3 regions of the Kluyvera georgiana genome follow, and region 1 is predicted to be linked to each of the others. Evidence: predicted binding sites of a transcription regulator. Region 1 holds the regulator's gene; each other region holds the start of a gene.
What was found. The regulator PurR, encoded in region 1, represses purine synthesis genes. The targets are predictions, from matches to a motif close to CANGCAAACGTTTGCNTG.
Positions count from the first base shown of each region.

Region 2: the regulator PurR is predicted to act here: its motif matches at 1,534-1,551, upstream of tusA (sulfurtransferase TusA).
Region 3: the regulator PurR is predicted to act here: its motif matches at 2,383-2,400, upstream of ABTW00_RS21715 (NCS2 family permease).

Region 1 is NZ_CP158865.1:2,630,471-2,635,142, forward strand. It holds gene sodB (superoxide dismutase [Fe]) at 1-323, shown strand, start outside; gene ABTW00_RS12455 (MFS transporter) at 403-1,569, opposite strand; gene ABTW00_RS12460 (YnhF family membrane protein) at 1,730-1,819, opposite strand; gene purR (HTH-type transcriptional repressor PurR) at 2,114-3,139, shown strand; gene punR (DNA-binding transcriptional activator PunR) at 3,143-4,069, opposite strand; gene punC (purine nucleoside transporter PunC) at 4,182-4,672, shown strand, end outside.
Region 2 is NZ_CP158865.1:322,063-326,734, forward strand. It holds partial or broken gene ABTW00_RS01510 (MFS transporter) at 1-141, shown strand, start outside; gene ABTW00_RS01515 (DcrB family lipoprotein) at 134-691, opposite strand; gene ABTW00_RS01520 (7-cyano-7-deazaguanine/7-aminomethyl-7-deazaguanine transporter) at 765-1,430, opposite strand; gene tusA (sulfurtransferase TusA) at 1,611-1,856, shown strand; gene ABTW00_RS01530 (bifunctional metallophosphatase/5'-nucleotidase) at 2,037-3,932, shown strand; gene zntA (Zn(II)/Cd(II)/Pb(II) translocating P-type ATPase ZntA) at 4,059-4,672, opposite strand, start outside.
Region 3 is NZ_CP158865.1:4,584,386-4,589,057, forward strand. It holds gene ABTW00_RS21710 (Na+/H+ antiporter) at 1-612, opposite strand, end outside; gene ABTW00_RS21715 (NCS2 family permease) at 809-2,158, opposite strand; gene soxR (redox-sensitive transcriptional activator SoxR) at 2,566-3,024, opposite strand; gene soxS (superoxide response transcriptional regulator SoxS) at 3,112-3,441, shown strand; gene ABTW00_RS21730 (YjcB family protein) at 3,665-3,946, shown strand; gene ABTW00_RS21735 (lytic transglycosylase F) at 4,088-4,672, shown strand, end outside.

The DNA.
Region 1 (4,672 bases):
GCGAACCGACCGGTGCTGTCGCTGAAGCCATTAATAAATCCTTCGGCAGCTTCGCAGAATTCAAAGCGCAGTTTACCGATGCCGCAGTGAAAAACTTCGGCGCAGGCTGGACCTGGCTTGTGAAGAAAGCGGACGGTTCTCTGGCTATCGTGTCGACCTCTAACGCGGGCACCCCGCTGACGACCGACGCCAAGCCGTTGCTGACCGTAGACGTGTGGGAACATGCTTACTATATCGACTACCGCAACGCGCGTCCGAACTATCTGGAGCACTTCTGGGCTCTGGTAAACTGGGCATTCGTCGCTGATAATCTGGCAGCGTAAGCAGCAAAAAACCCCGCGTTGCAGCGCTTCGCGGGGGTGACTAAGTGACGCAGAAGGTGACGCCTTCTGCGTTTTTGTTTTACTGGCTGGCGAACGCCTCTTCACCGTGACGACGGCCGCTCAGGAAAACCACCAGCAGGGCCAGCGCGGCGACAATCGCCCCCATCACCGGTACAAAGCTGTAGCCCAGTCCGCCGGAAATCACCGCGCCACCGGCCACCGCACCTAATGCGTTACCAAGATTAAACGCCCCAATATTGACCGAGGACGACAGCCCCGGCGCTTCGTGCGCGACGCGCATAACACGCATCTGCAACGGTGGTACCACGGCGAAGGTTGCTGCCCCCCACACCACCATGCTAAACGCGGCGCCGACCTGCGTTTGCGCAAGGAACGGAATGGCCAGCATGATTGCCATTAACAACAGCAGGAATCCCTTGAGCGTGCCGCTGACTGAGCGGTCGGCAAACTTGCCACCGAGGTAGTTACCGATAGAGAACCCAACGCCAATCAACACCAACATCAACGTAATGAAGCCCGGCGTCGCATCGGCGATCGTGCGCAGCACCGGTGAAATATAGGTGTAGAGCGTAAACATCGCGCCAGCACCGAGTACGGTAGTCAACAGTGCGGAAAGCACCTGTGGGCGCACCAGCACCGACAATTCACGTTTCACGTCAGGTTTTTCACCCGCCCCGCCCTTCGGCAATGACAACCATAGACCGATAATGGCGATAATTCCCAGTCCTGCAGTCGCCAGGAACGACATGCGCCAGCCAATTGTTTCTCCCAGCCAGGTTGCCGCCGGTACGCCGCCAATATTGGCGATCGTCAGGCCCATAAACATCGTCGCGACCGCGCTGGCCTGCTTATGCTTCGGCACGACGCTTGCCGCCACAACCGACCCCAGGCCGAAGAACGCGCCGTGGTTCAGGCTGGTAATAATGCGCGACAGCATTAAGGTGGTGTAGTCCGGCGAGATAGCCGATAGCACGTTGCCAAGCGTAAAAATAGCCATCAGAAAGATCAGCGCGTTACGGCGCGCGCGATGAGAAAGCAGCAGCGTCATCAGCGGCGCGCCGACCATCACCCCAACCGCATAGGCGCTAATCAGCATACCGGCAGCAGGAATCGAGACGTCAACGCCCTTTGCAATGACCGGCAGTAAACCCATCGGCGAGAATTCGGTGGTCCCTATGCCAAAAGCGCCAATGGCCAGCGCGAGTAAGGGAAAATTGATTTTCATGCAAAAGCTCCAGGTGGCCGCACGACAGACGCGGCATGGCAATTTAGGGCAAAAGCATGACATCAATCACAGAAAAACAGAAGTGTACAAAACAGCAAAAGATTATTGCTAATTTGATAACAATCAGACATGAGGGCGCGGGCGCCCCCTCATGGAAGAATTAATGCAGAACAGCGGTAAGTCCAGCGGCGACGATCAGACCCAGCACAATAACGGTCGTGGTGAGCGACATCTTAAGTTCGGTACTCATCAATTTTTCTCCTTTTTATGACCACAGTAAAACTGAGCTCACTCATTTTTGCACAGATAATCGTAAAAATCTTCACAGATTTAGCAGGATGTTGGTTTTTGCTCTTCCACTTTGCGTCCGGATACGTCAAAATTCGACGCTTATTTATAAGCGTACCGGCCATTGACCCCCTCCTGTCGTCCTGTATCGTTTTCCTGGCGAACCGCAATCCACAAAATTGCGTCAGGGTGTATAAAGGCAAACGTTTTCGTTTCGAGTTTATCAGGGGCAGGCCAGGGTCTGGAGTGAGATGGAATGGCAACAATTAAAGATGTAGCGAAGCGCGCAAACGTTTCCACTACAACCGTATCACATGTAATTAACAAAACGCGTTTTGTCGCCGAAGAGACGCGGGAAGCGGTGTGGGCAGCGATCAAAGAACTGCACTATTCACCGAGCGCCGTTGCCCGTAGCCTGAAAGTCAACCACACCAAATCAATTGGTTTGCTGGCAACCAGCAGCGAAGCGGCCTACTTTGCTGAGATTATCGAAGCCGTTGAGAAAAACTGCTTCCAGAAAGGCTATACCCTGATTCTTGGCAACGCATGGAACAACCTCGAGAAACAGCGTGCTTATCTGTCAATGATGGCGCAAAAACGCGTTGATGGCCTGCTGGTGATGTGTTCCGAATATCCGGAATCCCTGCTCTCAATGCTGGAAGAGTATCGCCATATTCCAATGGTGGTGATGGACTGGGGCGAAGCCAAAGCCGACTTTACCGACTCGGTCATCGATAATGCTTTCGAAGGCGGCTATATGGCTGGTCGTTACTTGATTGAACGCGGGCATCGCGATATTGGCGTCATTCCAGGCCCGCTGGAGCGTAACACCGGTGCAGGTCGCCTCGCCGGCTTTATGAAAGCCATGGAAGAAGCGCAAATCAATGTTCCGGCAAACTGGATAGTCCAGGGTGACTTCGAGCCGGAGTCTGGCTATCGCGCTATGCAGCAAATTCTCTCTCAGCACCCGCGCCCTACCGCAATCTTCTGCGGCGGCGACATCATGGCGATGGGCGCGCTTTGCGCCGCCGACGAGATGGGGCTGCGCGTGCCGCAGGATATTTCGCTGATCGGGTATGATAACGTGCGTAACTCTCGTTTCTTTACCCCGGCGCTGACCACCATCCATCAGCCGAAAGATTCGCTCGGTGAGACGGCCTTCAACATGCTCATGGATCGCATCGTCAGCAAGCGCGAAGAGTCGCAGTCGATTGAGGTGCATCCGCGCCTGATCGAGCGACGCTCCGTGGCCGACGGCCCTTATCGCGATTACCGTCGTTAAGGGTTAACTGTGGGCGTCCTGAAGGGGCGTCCGCAGCCACTCTTCATTTAGCGTTTCGCTATCTCCCAAATACTCCAGCAGCCAGCTTAATGCCGGCGACGCTTCGCTCTGTTGCCAGGTCAGACAACAGGCCGCATCCGGGAACGGGTTCTCCAGTTCCAGCGCTACCCACTCCCCGGTTTCCAGCCACGGCTGCGCCAGATGCCCTGGGACCATCGCCGCACAGAGCCCTGCTGAAATACAGGTTTCCGACGACGACCAGTCCGGCACCACCACCCTTTTCTGGTTATCAAGCAGCCAGGTCGTTCGCTTGGGTAGCGATCGCGACGTATCTTCCCGCACCAGCGACGGCCAGTTGCGCAGCACGTCATCGCTCAGCGGCCCGTCCATTTTTGCTAGCGGATGTGAACTGGCTACCACGCAGTGCCAGTTGAGCATCCCCATGTCACGAAAGGCAAAGCGCCCCCCTACCGGTATTGCCTGCGTCGCGCCAATCGCCAGCTCCACGCGACCATCCGCCAGCGCGTCCCAGACGCCGTTGAAGACTTCCTGGTAGACAATCAGTTCGACGTCGCTGAAGTGGCGATAAAAATCGACAATCAGTTGGCGGGTACGCTGTGGCTTGACAATATTATCAACAGCAATCGCCAGCTGGCCGCGCCAGCCGTTAGCAATCTGCTGACATTGCTGACGGGTGATCTGCATTTTTTTGATAACAGAACGGCCTTCTTTCAGGAACCATGCTCCAGCGGGCGTTAATTCAACATCCCGATGGCGACGCTCAAACAACGGCACCGCCAGCCATTCTTCAAGCTGTCGCACCGTATAGCTTACCGCAGAGGGCACCCGGTGTAGCTCCTGTGCCGCGGCGCTAAAGCTACCATTGCGTGCAACCGCATCCACCACTTCCAGCGAATATTCAGACCACATTTCCTGCCTACAAAAAATTTGAATCCATGGCTCAAATATTAGCGTTTCACAACCGCGAATGCACTCTCTACACTCGGCGGCACAGTGTGAACTACGATAAAAAGGGCGATTTATGCAACCTGGGAAAGGATTTTTAGTCTGGCTCGCGGGACTGAGCGTGCTGGGCTTTCTGGCGACCGATATGTACCTACCGGCGTTTGCCGCCATTCAGCAAGACCTGCAAACGCCGGCTTCCGCCGTCAGCGCAAGTCTCAGTCTGTTCCTTGCGGGCTTCGCCGTGGCGCAATTGCTGTGGGGCCCCTTGTCCGATCGCTATGGCCGAAAACCGATCCTGCTGAGCGGTTTGACCATTTTTGCCATCGGCTGCCTTGGAATGCTGTGGGTCCGCGATGGTACCACCCTGCTGGTGCTGCGCTTCGTACAGGCGGTTGGCGTTTGTGCCGCCGCGGTGACCTGGCAAGCCATGGTCACCGACTATTATCCCGCTCATCGCACCAACCGTATTTTTGCGACCATTATGCCGCTGGTCGGCCTGTCGCCTGCGCTTGCGCCGCTGCTCGGCAGCTGGCTGCTGGCCCACTTTGATTGGCAGGCCATCTTCGC
Region 2 (4,672 bases), 2.3 Mb from region 1:
GGCATGGATGGGCGTGTCGACCATCTATCTGGCGGCGGCGGGGCTGGTGGCGATAGCGCTGCTGCTCGGCTGGCGGCTAAAAAAACGGCCTCTCGCGTGAGTACGCCAGAGGCCGTGAGATCATCAAGCGAAATTAGTTGATGACCAGCGTATTAATGATTTTCTCAGCGTCAGCCTGCGCCTGTTGCTGGTTGTCTGCTGGCAGCGTCACCTGCAGGGTCAGCAGTTTGTTGTCGATTTTGCCCAGCACCACGGAGGAGTAAGCCGTCTGCCCTTTGGCAGAGATGATGCTATCAAGCTGCTGCAGCGTGTGGCCTTTCATCTCGATGGATTTGTTGGTCACCACCTGTAGCTGCGGGTCGCGGCTACGCTGCTGCTCTTCCAGACGATTCGCCAGTACGGAGAGCTCTTCATTGGTGCTATCGCCAACGATAACAATGATCGCTTTCTGACCGGTGGCATCCGAGTAGACGTGCATATTGTTGCTCTGGGTGCCCAGTTTACCGCTCTGGTCGGTCATCCCGGCAGGCAGCGTGAAGCTCAGCTTGCCGTCCAGCAGGTTAATCGACTGACCCGCAGCATCGCTGGCGGCTGCCGAACCCTGTGCCGGAGTGCTGGTATCGCTGTTGTCGCAGGCGGCAAGCCCCATCACCAGCAGGCCAATACCAACATATTTCACCAATTTGCGCATTGACTTCTTCCTTTCGCTAAATAGCCATAAACGGCTCATCCGCTTATCTTAACACAACCCGTCAAATGAACCTTTAACCTGGCTGCATTGCTGACAAATCAGATTTATCTGCCAGCCTTTTCAATAGCATATTCAGCAGTACGCCGTACATCGGCAGGAAGAAAATAATGCTGATAAGCACTTTAAAGCTGTAGTCGACGAGGGCGATTTCCACCCAGTGGTCGGCCATAAACGGGTCGGTGCTGCGCCAGAACGCAATGAAGAAGAACGCCAGCGTGTCGCTGATGTTGCCGAACAGCGTGGAAGCCGTCGGCGCAAGCCACCAGCGACGGTTCTGACGCAGGCGGTTGAACACGTGAACGTCGAGGATCTGCCCCAGCGCATAGGCCATAAAGCTCGCGGCGGCGATACGGGCGACGAACAGGTTAAAGTGCGCCAGCGCGCCAAAGCCCTGCCATTGGCCCATGTAAAACAGCGACGAAATCACGTAGGAAATCATCAACGCGGGGATCATCACCGCAAAGACAATACGTCGAGCCAGCGGTGCGCCAAAAATACGCACGGTGAGATCGGTCGCGAGGAAGATAAACGGAAAGCTAAACGCGCCCCAGGTGGTGTGGAAGCCGAAAATCGTTACCGGCAGCTGCACCAGATAGTTGCTGGAGGTGATCACCAGCAGATGGAATAGCGATAGCCAAACCAGCGCATGACGGCGCTGTATGGAGGTAAAGGGAGTCATATTGTACCTTTTTAGCGGTGGGGTGAGGGAACCCAATAATCTGCAAACCTATTGCAGGGGCGGAATGATACTGCTTTCGTGCGTCATTGCAATGGTTGTTTTTCGCGCAATCGTTAACCTGGTTGCGTCGTCGCGCCGTCGGCGTAAACTAGGCGCGATTTTTATGATGACGAGATGATAATGACCGATTTGTTCTCCAGCCCCGACCATACCTTAGACGCGCAAGGGCTGCGCTGCCCGGAGCCGGTAATGATGGTGCGTAAAACCGTACGCACGATGCCGGTCGGTGAAACGTTGCTGATTATCGCCGACGATCCCGCCACCACGCGCGATATTCCCGGCTTTTGCCGTTTTATGGAGCATGAGCTGATTGCCCAGCAGACCGCGTCGCTGCCGTATCGGTATTTGCTGCGCAAGAGCCATTAATCGCGAAGGCGGCCATACCCGGACTTTTTTCAAACCGTGGCCGCCATTTCCCCTCCCGCTAGCCTGCCTAACCTTGAACTGCCTCTCAGTTTTATTGTTTACCCTGTAAAGCCTCTGGCCAAATTATTGATGTAAATCGCATAATTTCCCCTCATTTCCCATCCGGCACCGCAAATAACAATGAAAAAATCACTCTTAGCACTTCTGCTTTGTTTAGGTACCTCTACGGCAATGGCTGAACCGGTCAATATCACGATTCTGGGCACCTCCGATCTCCACGGCACCTTCGTTCCCTGGGATTACTCGACGGATACTGAAAATCTGGCGGGCAGCCTGAGCCAGATTGCGACGCAGGTGCGCGAAGTGCGCAGCCAGCAGCCGAACGTTATCCTGGTCGACGCGGGCGACACCATTCAGGGCAACTTTGTCGAAACCTTCAAAAACGACAAAACCAGCCCGATGATCCTCGGTTTTAACGCCCTGGACTATGACGTCTGGGTAATGGGCAACCATGAGTTCGACTTCGGCCTGACGTCGCTGTCAACCTCACTCAACCAGTTTAAAGGCTCGGCGCTGGCAGGGAATATTCTGTGGGACAGCGGTAAACCTTATCTGCCCGCGTATAAAATCATTGAGCGTCAGGGGGTGAAAATCGGCATTATCGGCATGGATACGCCGATGACCGCGGAATTTGCCAAAGGCACCGATCGCGTCAAAGGGCTGAATTTTACCGATCCGGTTCAGGCGGTGAAGCAAACCATCCAGCAGATTCAGGGCGAGGTGGATGCCATCGTGCTGGTGGCGCACATGGGGATCGATAACGAGAACCAGCGGCCGGGAACCGGCGTTGGGGATATTGCGCGCGCCAACCCTGAGCTGGCGGCCATCGTCGCCGGGCACATGCATGTGAAGGTGGATAAAGAGATTATTAATGGCGTTATCGTGACGGAACCGGACAAATATGGCCGCGCCTTGTCGCGTATCGACCTGCAGTTTGAACAGCACAACGGCAAGTATGTGCTGATCAACAAAGACAGTTATACCTACTCTATCAAAGGTATGGCGTCAGACAAGGCGCTGGAAGAGGTCTATCAGCCGTACCACAAAATTCTGCGCGCCAACGCCAATCGGCCGATTGCGCAACTGACTGGTCAGGATCTGGTGCCGCCGGATGCGGTGAAAGGCATTCCGCAGGTCCATATTCAGGATACCGGCATCAGCAAGCTGTATCAGGAAGCCAGCCGCCACTATGCGCCGAAGGCGCAGGTGATTGCGCTGCAAATTGATAACGACCGCCCCAAACTGAATGTGGGCACCATTACGGCAAAAGATATCGCCTTTAACTATCAGTATGCGGGCGGCGAAATTACCGTGTATCAGCTGACCGGCAAAGAGCTGAAAAAGTACATGGAGTGGTCGGCGGGCTATTTCAATCAGCTGCATGATGGTGACGTCACCTACAGCTTTAACCCGCAGCGTCGGGCGTCCAAATATTCCACCAACGACTTCTTCGACGGTGTGACCTACAAGATTGACCTGCGCCAGCCTGTCGGGCAGCGTATTCGCGATTTGCAAATGGCTGATGGTACGCCGGTGACGGACAGCACGCCGATTCGTCTCGGAATGAACAGCTACCGCATGGGTCACCTGACGCAAAAAGGCGGCGCGCTGGAAGGCATGCAGTTCCCGGTGCTGTCGGATAGCAAGGCGGAATATGGCGAAGAGGCGGGCACTATTCGCAATCTGACGATCCGCTACCTGACGGAGGTGAAAAAAGGCCGGTACCAGGGGCAGGCGGTACAGCGCTGGCAGCTGGTTGGGCTGGAAGGCTACGATCGTGAACGTAAGATCGTCGAAAAGCTGCTGAATGACGGCAAAATCAGCGTACCGATGAGCGACGATGGGCGCTATAGCAACGTGGCGTCGTTCAATGTGAAGGGGCTGCTGTTTAACGACCCACAGGCGAAGAAGCAAAAGCAGTCGGCCTTGCAGGCGGAGCTTGCGGCGGCAAGCTCACCGGCAGCGAAGAAATTCGTGAGCGACCAGCTGGTGATTCTTGAGGCGATCAACGAGTAAGCGTTCAGAATGCCCCGGCACTTTGCGCCGAACCGCCTGATGGCGCTACGCTTATCAGGCCTACGGGGTATGTAACCCGTAGGCCGGGTAAGGCGCAGCCGCCACCCGGCACCAAGGGCAGTGCGCCTATTTCCTGCGCAGCAGCCGCAGCGCGTTCAGCGTCACCAGCACCGTCGCCCCGGTATCCGCCAGCACTGCCAGCCACAGCCCGGTCATGCCCAGCAGGGTGGTGACGAGGAAAATCCCCTTCAGTCCCAGCGCAATGGCGATATTCTGCCGCACGTTGGCGTGGGTGGCGCGCGCCAGGCGAATCATCTGCACCAGTCCGGTCAGACGGTTGTGGGTGAGCGCGGCGTCGGCGGTTTCCAGCGCCACGTCGGTCCCGCTGCCCATCGCAATCCCCATTGCCGCCGCCTTCATTGCCGGTGCATCGTTGATGCCATCGCCAACCATCGCTAGCGGACCCTGAGCGTTCAGCGTGGTGACCTCTTTCACCTTATCGGCAGGTAGCAGGTTAGCGCGGTAAGTCATGCCCAGCTCATCGGCAATTGCCTTCGCGGCGCGTGGGTTATCGCCGGTCAGAATGACGCCCTCAATGCCCAGTTCGCGCAAGCCATCTATCGCCTCGCGAGCCTCTTTGCGTACCGTATCGCGCAGCGCCAGAATGCCCAGCAGCGTGTCGTCGCGGGTGACCAGTACAACGGTGTTACCTTCGTTTTCTAACTGCTGAATCTGTGTCT
Region 3 (4,672 bases), 2.0 Mb from region 1:
ACCGTACAGCCAGCTCACCACGAAGCCCGCGAGGATGCCGCCAATCGCCACCTTCAGGAACTCTACCGTCGCGCCGCCAACGGTAAAGACCATCGTGCCCATCGCGACAGCCACGGCAAACTTCAGCGACACCAGGCCGGAGGCGTCGTTCATCAGCGCCTCGCCCTGCAAAATGCCCATGATTTTTTTCGGGATGCGCCCTTCCCCCACAATGCCGGAAAGCGCCACGGCATCGGTTGGCGACAATACCGCCGCCAGCGCAAAAGCGGGGATCAGCGGAATGCCGGGAACAATCCAGTAGATCAGGAAGCCAATCCCGACCACCGTCACCAGCACTAACGCCAGCGCCAGGCCGAGAATCTCCCTGCCGTGCTCGATAAACTCGCGGGTCGGCGTCTTCCAGCCGTCGGCAAACAGCAGCGGCGGGATGAACAGTACGAGGAAGAGTTCAGGGTCAAATTCAACGTGCAAACCGAAGGTAGGCCAGGCCAGCAGCGCACCGATGGCGATTTGCATTAAAGGTAGTGGAACCTGGAAGGGCAGTACGCGTGTAACCACCCCGGACAGCGAAACCACGAGGGTCATGATGAGTATGGTAAAGAATATTTCCATGCGTTCCCTGTTTACAGCGTTGTCTTATTATTCAAAACATGAAGCGTCGTGCTTCTTATCATACGCGTACCAGAGTAACGCAAAAGGAAACGAGACGCGGCGGAAAATGGAAAAAAAGTCCGAACCAGTCGCGCAGTCGGGCTACAAACAGAAAACCCGCCATCAGGCGGGTTTTCTTATCTGCAAAACGTCAGGCTTAGATAGCCCAGCCGCCCGCATAGAAGACCACCAGCGCAACCGCGATAATAACGGTGCCGATGTTCAGCTTGCGCCATTCGCCCGAAACCACACGGCCCACAACCAGCGTCGCGAAGCCAATCATGATGCCGGTAACGATGTTACAGGTCAGCACGATCATCACTGCGGTGATCAGGCCAGACATCGCATCAACGAAATCGTTGAAGTCGATACGCGCCACGTTGCTCAGCATCAGCAGGCCCACGTACATCAGCGCCGGTGCGGTCGCGTAGCCCGGGACCAGGTAAGAAAGCGGAGAGAGGAACAGGATCAGCAGGAACAGTACGCCAACGGTGATCGCCGTTAAACCGGTTTTACCGCCTGCCGCCGTACCCGCTGCGGACTCGATGTACACCGCAGCCGGCGCGGCGCCCACCACGGCAGAGAACACGCTGCTGAGAGAGTCAGTCGTCAGCGCTTTGCCGCCGTTAATGATCTGGCCATCTTTATCCAGCAGGTTTGCCTGACCCGCAACCGCGCGGATTGTACCGGTCGCATCGAAGACGGCGGTCATCACCAGCGCCAGCACGCTCGGCAGGACAATTGGGTTCAGCGCGCCCATGATATCCAGGCTGCCGATCAGCGAGTTGCCGTTGTCATCGCTCAGCGACGGCATGGCGAATACGCCAGAGAAGTGCACGTTCGGGTCGAAAATCAGGCCGACGATAGACACGCCGATGATGGTCAGCAGAATACCGCCCGGAACCTTCAGTTTTTCAAGGCCGATGATCATCGCCAGGCCCACCAGCGTCATCACCACCGGGAAGCTGTCGAACTGACCCAGCGCGACCGGCAGACCGTCCAGCGGGTTTTTCACCACCATGCCGACGCCGTTGGCGGCAATCAGCAGCAGGAACAGACCGATACCGATGCCGGTGCCGTGCGCAATACCCTGCGGCAAATTGCGCAAGATCCAGCTACGAATACCGGAAGCGGAGATGATGGTGAAGAGTACGCCCATCAGGAACACCGCGCCCAGAGCAACCGGCACGCTGATGTGCTGGCCCAGCACCAGGCTGAAAGCGGTAAAGGCAGTCAGCGAGATGGCGCAGCCAATGGCTAAAGGCAGGTTCGCCCACAGCCCCATCACGATAGACCCCACACCGGCCACCAGACAGGTCGCCACGAACACGGCGGCCGGCGGGAAACCGGCTTTACCCAGCATGCCCGGTACCACAATCACCGAGTACACCATCGCCAGGAAGGTGGTCAAACCGGCGACAATCTCCTGACGAACGGAGCTACCACGAGCAGAAATTTTAAACCAGGCGTCCAATGAACCGCCGGTACGCGCTGAAGGCGTAGACATAGAAAACATCCCCTGAGAGTTTTTATCATTCGTTCGTCTGCGTGGTGGAACATCCACTGCCAGCTAAGCGTCATCTCCATGTGCTACATTGCGGCAAAGGGGAGCCACAAAAAAGCAAACGATTAACTCCGCGCAGACAAAACGAGAATCGGAATACCTCATCTGCGCGAGTGCGTGATGAGGTTGGTCTGCGGATTTACGGCATAAGAAGCGTCCGAAAATCCGAGGCAAACGATTATCTGGCTTTTATGTCCCCTTTTTCAACAGAAGTTTGCCCTGGTTTATGAAAATTAACGATTACCGATGAAGAATTCACCAACCCATGCGCAAACGTTATCGTTTATGCGCAATCCGGCAACAATTCTATGGCAAAAATGTCGCAATCCTGGGGAGAGGATCGCGGAGGATTATTCGTCTTCCAGCAGACGCGCGCCGGTGCCCTCTTCACCCAGCTTATCGCCCGGGTTACGCAGCGGACAGTCGCGCAACGACATGCAGCCGCAGCCGATACAGCCGTCGAGCTGATCTCGCAGCGCCTCCATGGCGTGAATGCGTTTATCCAGCTCTTCCCGCCATTGGGTCGTGAGGTGTTTCCAGTCGCGCGGGCCTAACGTGTGGTTTTCCGGCAGCACGCTAAAGGAATCGCCGATCGTCGCCAGCGGAATGCCCAGGCGCTGGGCAATTTTAATGATCGCCACGTAGCGCAGCACATCGCGCTTATAGCGCCGCTGATTACCGCTGTTGCGCGTGCTGTGGATCAGCCCTTTACTCTCATAAAAATGCAGCGCAGAGACCGCAACCCCCGTTCGTTTCGCTACCTCACCGGGCGTGAGCAGCGATTTTATGCGGGTCGATTTTTTTTCCATAATACGCTTTACCTCAAGTTAACTTGAGGAATTATACTCGCCGCCAGACAAGAAATCGACGCGAAAATAGACAACGGGGAGAGCCTTATGTCCCATCGGGAAATTATTCATACTCTTACTGAATGGATAGATGAACATATCGATCAACCGCTTAATATCGACATCGTGGCCAGAAAATCCGGCTACTCGAAGTGGTATCTGCAAAGAATGTTCCGCACCGTAATGCACCAGACGCTAGGCGAATACATTCGCCAGCGACGTCTGCTGCTGGCGGCAGAAGCGTTGCGCACCACCCAGCGCCCCATCTTCGATATCGCGATGGATCTGGGCTATGTCTCTCAGCAGACCTTCTCTCGCGTCTTCCGCCGCGAGTTCGACCGCACGCCGACGGACTACCGCCATCAGATCTCCGCGTAGCATCGCTTCGCCGCGGCCTATACTGAGCCGCGGCGTTGACAAAAATCCTGCGTTTACCTCTGGTGAATAAAACAACAAACGTGATATAGTTCACACATCGAGATGAAACAAAAACACTGTTTCATTCAATTTGTGAATGCCTTCAGATAGCCTGGGCGCCTCGCGCCTCAATCAATAAGTGCTGTCAGGGCAACTTGTTGTTTATCTCTGAGGATGAAGTCTCATGGTTTCCATTACCGCAGGCGTCGCACTGTTACGCTGGCCGTTAACCAGCGCGGTACTGATGTTTCTCGCCAGTACCCTGAAAATTCAATTCCGTAAATCCGACTACGCCGGTCTCGCCGTCATCAGCGGTATGCTGGGTGTCGCAGCCGCGTGCTGGTTTGCAACCGGGTTACTGGGCATCACGATGGTAGACATCGCCACCATTTTCAACAACATCAAAGATGTGATGGTTGAAGTGATGAGCCAGGCGCCGCCGGAATGGCCGGTGGCCATGTACTGATTAAGAAAAACCCCGACACGTCGGGGTTTTTTATGGCCTGAATTTCGCGGCGGCGAAGCGCATGAAAAAGCCCTGCTCCAACAGGGTGTTTTAGCTTCGCTCGACTAAAATAGAGGGATGCGCCCTGCGGAGTGCCGCACCATGAACGCCATCCCTGTTAGCCGTTTTCTCACCGCCTGCCTGAGCGCCCTGCTGTTGACCGGTACCGCTTTCGCCGCCGTACAGCCAGAGGACTCACCCGACGCGCTTGAGGTCAATATCGAGAGCATTATGCAGCCCTGGAAGGGCGACCTGCCTGGCATGCTCGACCGCCGGGTCATTCGCGTGTTGACCACCTACAGCAAAACCTTCTTTTTTATCGATAAAGGCCAGCAGCGCGGGGCCACCCACGATATCTTCGCCGAATTTGAACGCAGCCTGAATGCCCAGCTTACCAAAGAGAAAAAGCTCAAGCAGCGCCACCTCAAGGTGCGAATTATCTTCGTTCCGGTGACCCGCGATAATCTCTTTACTGCCCTGAACGAAGGTAAAGGCGATATTGCCGCAGCCAATCTTACGATCACCGCAGCACGCCAGCAGCAGGTGGCTTTTACTGCCCCAATTTACAGCGATATTCAGGAACTGCTGATCTCCGGCCCCGCGTCACCGCAGGTGAAAAACGTGGACGAACTCGCCGGTAAGACGGTCTTTGTCCGTCGTTCATCCAGCTACTATGAAAGCCTTGAA